Regions from separate parts of the Priestia sp. YIM B13489 genome, predicted to be linked through region 3. Evidence: riboswitches for the same ligand, from Rfam matches in the RefSeq annotation. Region 3 holds a riboswitch; each other region holds the start of a gene.

The links. A riboswitch is a leader RNA that binds a small molecule or an ion and turns the genes downstream of it on or off. The one in region 3 is predicted to bind thiamine pyrophosphate.
Region 1: linked by a shared signal. The riboswitch ahead of ACFX4W_RS28740 (acetylornithine deacetylase) and the one ahead of thiM (hydroxyethylthiazole kinase) in region 3 are both predicted to bind thiamine pyrophosphate.
Region 2: linked by a shared signal. The riboswitch ahead of ACFX4W_RS03475 (thiamine phosphate synthase) and the one ahead of thiM (hydroxyethylthiazole kinase) in region 3 are both predicted to bind thiamine pyrophosphate.

What each region holds. Positions count from the first base shown of each region.
Region 1 is NZ_JBHZOQ010000053.1:4,444,821-4,447,089, forward strand. It holds gene tenA (thiaminase II) at 1-75, opposite strand, end outside; gene ACFX4W_RS28740 (acetylornithine deacetylase) at 81-1,358, opposite strand; TPP riboswitch at 1,473-1,575, opposite strand; gene ACFX4W_RS28745 (MupG family TIM beta-alpha barrel fold protein) at 1,791-2,269, opposite strand, start outside.
Region 2 is NZ_JBHZOQ010000036.1:319,002-321,270, forward strand. It holds gene crcB (fluoride efflux transporter CrcB) at 1-269, shown strand, start outside; gene ACFX4W_RS03470 (hypothetical protein) at 317-532, shown strand; TPP riboswitch at 695-796, shown strand; gene ACFX4W_RS03475 (thiamine phosphate synthase) at 919-1,542, shown strand; gene thiO (glycine oxidase ThiO) at 1,526-2,269, shown strand, end outside.
Region 3 is NZ_JBHZOQ010000053.1:2,657,627-2,659,895, forward strand. It holds gene ACFX4W_RS19335 (MFS transporter) at 1-491, shown strand, start outside; TPP riboswitch at 684-792, shown strand; gene thiM (hydroxyethylthiazole kinase) at 869-1,675, shown strand; gene thiE (thiamine phosphate synthase) at 1,689-2,269, shown strand, end outside.

The DNA.
Region 1 (2,269 bases), 1.8 Mb from region 3:
CTGTACAAAGGGATGATTATGATTTTGACGCCAAATAGGCTGCAGCTTTTCGTATAATCGTTCACTAAATTTCATGATGATCACTCCTTATGCGTATGCAGCCACGTATAAATGAACTGCACCATCACTTTTGTATATTGAATAAGCTGATTCATATCTAATTGTTCATTCACAGCATGTGCATTTGCTAAATTTCCCGGACCGTAAATAGCTGCCGGAATTCCCGCATCAGCTAGCCAACCGCCATCTGTTACGCTAGTTGACACATCGATTGGGGGCTTTTTCCCTTCAATTTGTTCATGAGTATTTGCAAGCAGCTGTACTCCAGCATGATTTTCATCAATTTCTAATGACGGGAAGATTTCTCCTCTGTCTTCAATCATTGATGTGCCTCCCCATTCAAAGGTTGGCAGGTTATCTTTTAACCATGGATCTGCTTTTGCAATAGCTAAAATGTATTCTTCCACTTCTTTTGATACTTGGTCGTATGATTCATTGGGATAATAGTGAACGGTGATCCACAGCCTGCATTCATCTGCAATAAACGCAGCATGCCTTCCCCCTTCGATTACTGCTGGATTAATCGTATTTGTTCCCGGCAAAAATCCTGGATAGCTTTTTGTAACAGCCCAGTGGCGCTCCAATTCTTGCAGCCCTCCGATCACTTTTGCCATCTTCTCAATAGCACTCGCAGCTAACAGACCTCCTCCAGCATGAATCATACTTCGGCGTGTACCGTCATGATAGGTTTTACTGCTTTTTATCGTAATCCATCCCGTGATCACTCCGCCTTGACCTTGAATATGTAAATCACTCGTATCAGCAACAAGCGCAAAGTCAGCTGTATATCCTTTCTGACAGCATTGCAGCGTACCTGCCTCTCCCACTTCTTCTCCTACAACGGATTCAAAAATCAAGTCTCCCGGCAGTTCGATTCCTGCTTCTGTTAAAAGCTGGACTGCAAATAATGCTCCTGCCAAGCCGCCTTTCATATCAGCAACTCCGCGTCCGATTATCATGTTGTCTTTTACCACAGCTTCAAACGGATTTGTCTCCCACTTTTCATTTTCTTGTACCTCAGCTACATCCATATGCCCGTTAATAATTAAGCTTTGATAGTCAGCTGATTTTTTCCCTTTTAGCGTGCCCACTACAATAGGATCGTTGCAATATAAATCCCACATATCGATGGAAAAACCGCAGCTTTTAAGGAAATCTGCTACGTAACGCTGCGCTTCATGAGAATTTCGTGCAGGAGGCGCCGGCGTTTTATATGAAACAAGCGTTTTTACTAACTGGATTAGCTCCCCTTTGCGCTCCTCTACCTGTTTGACAATCAAATCAATTGTTTCTTCCATGTATGACACCTTCCTTTACGCATAAAAAAACACTTCTTTCGCAGGAAAGAAGTGTTTTTGTTTATATACAAAAAATTATTATAACGAGTTCGTAAGGAAATACCATACAAAACATCCATTACAATACCTCTTTCCTACGCTAGTATTACCTAGTTCAGGTTATAAGGGTTAAGACTTCTCGTCTCTCTCAGCTTAGAAAGCACCCCTAGTGGCGTTGTATCTCTATAAAATTAAACGATTATCATATGTTTACCTGTAATAGTTTTATCATAGTAAAGCGTTTTATTCAATAGAAAGGTTCATGATTCAGCAATGAAAATAGTTTCCTTTTTAGTAAAATAAAAAGCACACACCTTTTTTAAGCAGTGTGTGCTCTTTACTTTTATAAGCTTACTAGTTAGCGGCTTTTTTAAAAATACGCGGTTTTTCCATTTAGACAGTGACAAGCTCAAGTTTTTGCCCCGGTCTCACTAACGAAAGCAGCTCATGATCTTCTTCTATTACATACCCAATCACATTCACATTAGCATTTGCAGGCAAATTCGTTTTAGCTATTTGAACCTCTCCTCTGTAACGTCCGTAGCCATCATTGTCCATTGTAATTGCTCCCATTCTGCGCTCTACTGTATGAAATGGCGGCACTGGTTTTACAGATCGAGTATCAACTAAACGCAGAACGTCTTTTGATACATCCGGACGCACGCTGTACGTTCCCTCTATATGAGGTGAACGAATGCGCAGCGGAATAATACGGCTTTCTTGATATTGAACCAAACGCTTTAATAAACTTGAACCGGCGCATGGATCTCCAATATAAACCTCTGCTACTCCGCATCCGTATAAATCTACTGCAGAGGTAAAAGGACATCTATTACGGTCTGTTTCTCTAGTAGGAAGACCTTGATAAATAG
Region 2 (2,269 bases), on a different contig from region 3:
ACTTGCTTGGTGCGTTTGGGCTTGGTCTTTTTTACGGTAGTTATTATGGAAAGGTTCCGAGTCATGCTTATGATGATTCAATATTTTTAATGATTGGCATTGGTTTTTTTGGTGCCTTTACCACTTTTTCAACGTTCAGTGTGGAAACCGTACAGTTAATTCGAGAAAAATCTTATCGGAAAATGCTGGCGTACGTGGGGATTTCAGCATTGGGAACAGTTGGTTTATTTACAGTCGGTTTACTGGCAGGAACGTTTTTATTTAAGTAAAGAGAACGTTTCTAGTAGGGAAAAACAAAAAGACGGAGAAGTAGAGAATGGATAGAAAAGCAGAAGTTTGGAAATACATTTTGTTGATTGTAGCTGTTGCAGGTCAGATCATCGGTTTTTTATTTTTATTTATAAATGTTGTGGCGGCATTTATTTTTTACGGTTTTTATATTCTAACTTTTATTATGTTACTCCTGCTGTTTATATGGGATCGGAAAAAGGAAAAAGACAAGGAAGAATTTGACGACTATACCGATTACTAATCATATAAAAAGCAGAATGATGCGGTGCGCCGGACCTCTTACTTAGTAAAGAAGCTTAAAAGATACATCTATAAAAGGAAGAGAGCCGTAAGAGCATAAAGAGATATTGTATTTACATCTAGTTGTGTTATAATTTTAAGTGCGAAAACAAAATCAATAAATAGCAATCACTAGGGGAGCTTTTTGAAGCTGAGACGAATGTATTTCGGACCCTTTGAACCTGATCTGGTTTGTACCAGCGTAGGGAAGTGGCGATCATGTTTACATAACGATGCATGCTAACCACTCTACGTTGTAGAGTGGTTTTTTTGTATGTAATAAAGCCCTCTACACAAGATGAAGTGGTTGAAATTTCTTTTTATTCTGAACGGAAAGGTTTCGATCATATGGATATTCCTAAATTTCATGTCGTTACAACAGATAAGCAGCCAATTGAAGAGGTTCGGGACATTTTAACGGCTATTGAGCCTTTTGCGGGTGCCATTCATATTAGAGAAAAAAAGAAAACGGCAAAGCAGATTCAATGTTTGCTAGAAAGCCTGCCATTTTGTCTCTCTAAAATTATTGTAAATGACCGAGTTGATGTAGCGCATGCTTTAAAAGCAAAAGGCGTACAGCTTGCCTATCATAGTTTAGATGTTTCGTGTGTTAGAGACGTATTTCCTTCTCTTATTGTCGGAAAATCAGTTCACTCTGTGGAAGAGGCTTTAGAAGCTGAAAAAGATGGTGCTCACTACATTCTATACGGACATATTTATTCAACACATTCAAAAAAAGGATTAAAAAGTCGAGGGGTAGCAGCACTAAAAGAAGTAGTAGATGCTGTACAGATACCGGTTATTGCCATTGGAGGAATTACACCTGTAAATGCCAAAGAGGTGCTTCAAACAGGAGCACACGGTATAGCTGTGATGTCTGGTGTCATGCTTGCGCAAAATCCCCTTAAAGCGATTAAACAATATTCTCATATATGGACATCTGGAGGTGGAGAAAATGAAGCAGCATTATGATGTACTGTTAGTCGGAGGAGGCATAATCAGCTCTTCTATCGCTTATCATTTGTCAAAACAAGGAGCATCAGTGGCCATTCTTGAACGAAATCAAATTGGTTGTGAAGCTTCAAGTGCAGCAGCTGGTATTTTAGGTGCTCAAGCTGAAATTGATGAAGAAGGTCCTCTTTTAGACCTTGCTATTAAGAGCAGAAGCATGTTTCCTGAGCTGGTGAAGGAACTAAAAGAAAAAACGGCCATCGACGTAGAGCTCATTCAAAAAGGCTTATTAAAAGTCGCTGTAACAGAAGAAGATGCACACGTATTAAAGAAAAAAGCTGCTCAGCACCACCGATGGGATGAACATGTAAGATGGATCGATGTAAAAGAAGCGCGTTTGTTAGAACCCGGGCTCTCTCCAGACATATACGGAGCCATTACAATACCGGGGGACGGCCAGCTAGCTCCGGCTAAGTTAACGCAAGCTCTTGCTCATGGAGCCTTGTATCACGGAGCAGATATATTCGAATACTGTGATGTTCATTCTCTTATTATGGAAAATGAAACAGTAAAAGGTGTACAGACGTCCAAAGGCTCTTTTTACGGAGAAAAAGTAGTTATTGCAGCAGGCTCATGGGCTAAACGCTTTATTTCTTCTGAACATTTAGGTCGCGTGTTTCCCGTAAAAGGGGAGTGTATTGCTCTTCGAAGTCATAAGCCGCTGCTTTCTAAAACGATTTTTTTAGAT
Region 3 (2,269 bases):
ATCATAAATTTAGCTTTACGCCCAAAGATATTGCGTTTGTTATTACGTTTGGCTCTATTGCGGGGGCCGTAGTGCAGGTTACGATTTTTGGCTGGATTTTAAATAAGTTTGGTGAAAAAAGAGTGATTTCGTTTTGCTTGATGATGACGGGACTTTTTATTTTACTTACGCTGTTTGTGCACACGTACTGGCTTATTATTGTTGTGACATTCATCGTCTTTTTAGCAACAGATATTTTACGTCCGGCAATCAGCACGCAAATGTCGATGATGGCACAAGACGACCAAGGGTATGTAGCCGGACTAAATTCTGCTTATACAAGTCTTGGGAATATTATTGGACCCGTTGTAGCAGGCTTTCTTTTTGATATAAACATTAATTATCCGTACGTATCAGCTGCACTTGTACTGCTGCTTTGTTTTCTTTTATCTTTAAGAGCAGGGAAGGACAGAAAAACAGCTGTGAGAAATCAAGCGGTTCAAGAGAAATAACCATAAGGAAAAAATGATAGAATTCTTAGGGAATTGAAGACCTCGAGTAGCTTACTGGAGGTCTATTGATTATTCTTTTAGGAATGGTGTAAGGTTTAAAGCGCCACTCACCCTATAGAGAAGCTTTATTTTATCGGCAAAACAGTGAAATGGTTGCAAATAAAAAAGGTTAATAGTAAACTTTAAACGTAACAAGAATAGTATGGGAGCTTGCGCGGGGCAGGCTGAGAGTACAGGGACGCCTGTTGACCATTTGAACCTGTTGGATAATGCCAGCGCAGGGAATGTGAGTACATACCAAAGCACTTTGCGCATGCAAGGTGCTTTTTTGTCTTTTTTTTGCAGTGTTAAAACTAAATGAAAAGAGTGAAAAAAACATGGATATTAGTAAAATTTCAGCTCAATTAGAAAAAGTAAGAGATACAAGTCCGCTTGTTCATAATATTACGAATGTTGTGGTAACCAACTTTACAGCAAATGGACTGCTTGCACTAGGAGCTTCACCTGTTATGGCTTATGCGAAGGAAGAAGTGGCTGACATGGCACGAATCGCCGGAGCGCTTGTCTTAAATATGGGTACACTGACGGCTCAAGAAGTAGAAGCGATGAGAATAGCAGGAAAATCAGCAAATGAAAATGGCGTGCCGGTTATTTTCGATCCTGTAGGAGCCGGAGCGACACCGTTTCGTACAGAAGTAGCACGTCAGCTTGTAGAAGAATTAAATATGGCAGTTATTCGTGGTAACGCTGCTGAAGTTGCGAATGTCGTAGGCGAGTCATGGCTCATTAAAGGCGTTGATTCATTAGAAGGGCAAGGAGACGTCATTGAACTTGCTGAAAAAGCAGCGAACAAATTAGATACGGTGATTGTTATCACGGGTAAACAAGATGTAATCACAGATGGAAACAAAACGTATACAGTAGACAACGGTCACCCGTTATTTACGAAAGTGACGGGGACTGGGTGTCTGCTAACATCAATTATAGGAGCTTTCGCTGCTGTAGAAAAAGAATATGTCGAGGCAAGCGTTGCTGCTTTAAGTTTTTACGGAGTGGCAGGTGAAATCGCCGCAGCGAAAAAAGGTGAAGAAGGGCCGGGAAGCTTTCAAATTGAGCTGTTAAATCAGCTTCATCTTTTATCTGGGCAGGATATTGAATCATATGCAAGAGTACATCAACGTTAAAAGGAGCCGGAAAATGACAAATGAAGAAATCAAAAAGCTGCTGCAAGTTTATTTTATAATGGGCAGCAATAACTGTAAAAAAGATCCGAAAGAAGTGTTGAAAGAAGCAATTGAAGGCGGCGTTACCGTGTTTCAATTCCGTGAAAAAGGCGAGGGTGCCTTAACAGGAGAAGCGAAATATCAGCTGGCGAAGGAACTTCAGCAAATTTGTCAGCAGCACAGCGTTCCTTTTGTGGTGAATGATGATCTAAACTTAGCGATCCGCTTACAAGCAGATGGCGTTCATATTGGACAAGAAGATGAAAAAGCTCATATTGTTCGAGAGAAAATAGGAAAAGGAATTGTGGGCGTCTCTGTTCATAATGTACAAGAGCTGCAGCAAGCGATAAGAGACGGGGCGGATTATGTAGGAATGGGACCTGTTTTTCCTACTTCTACAAAAAAAGACGCAAAAGCAGTGCAAGGTACAAAGTTAATTGAAGAAGTGCGAAACCAGAATATTGACTTTCCAATTGTAGGAATCGGCGGGATCACGCCTGAAAATGCCAAACAAGTAGTAGAAGCAGGTGCAGATGGCGTTTCTATTATTACCGC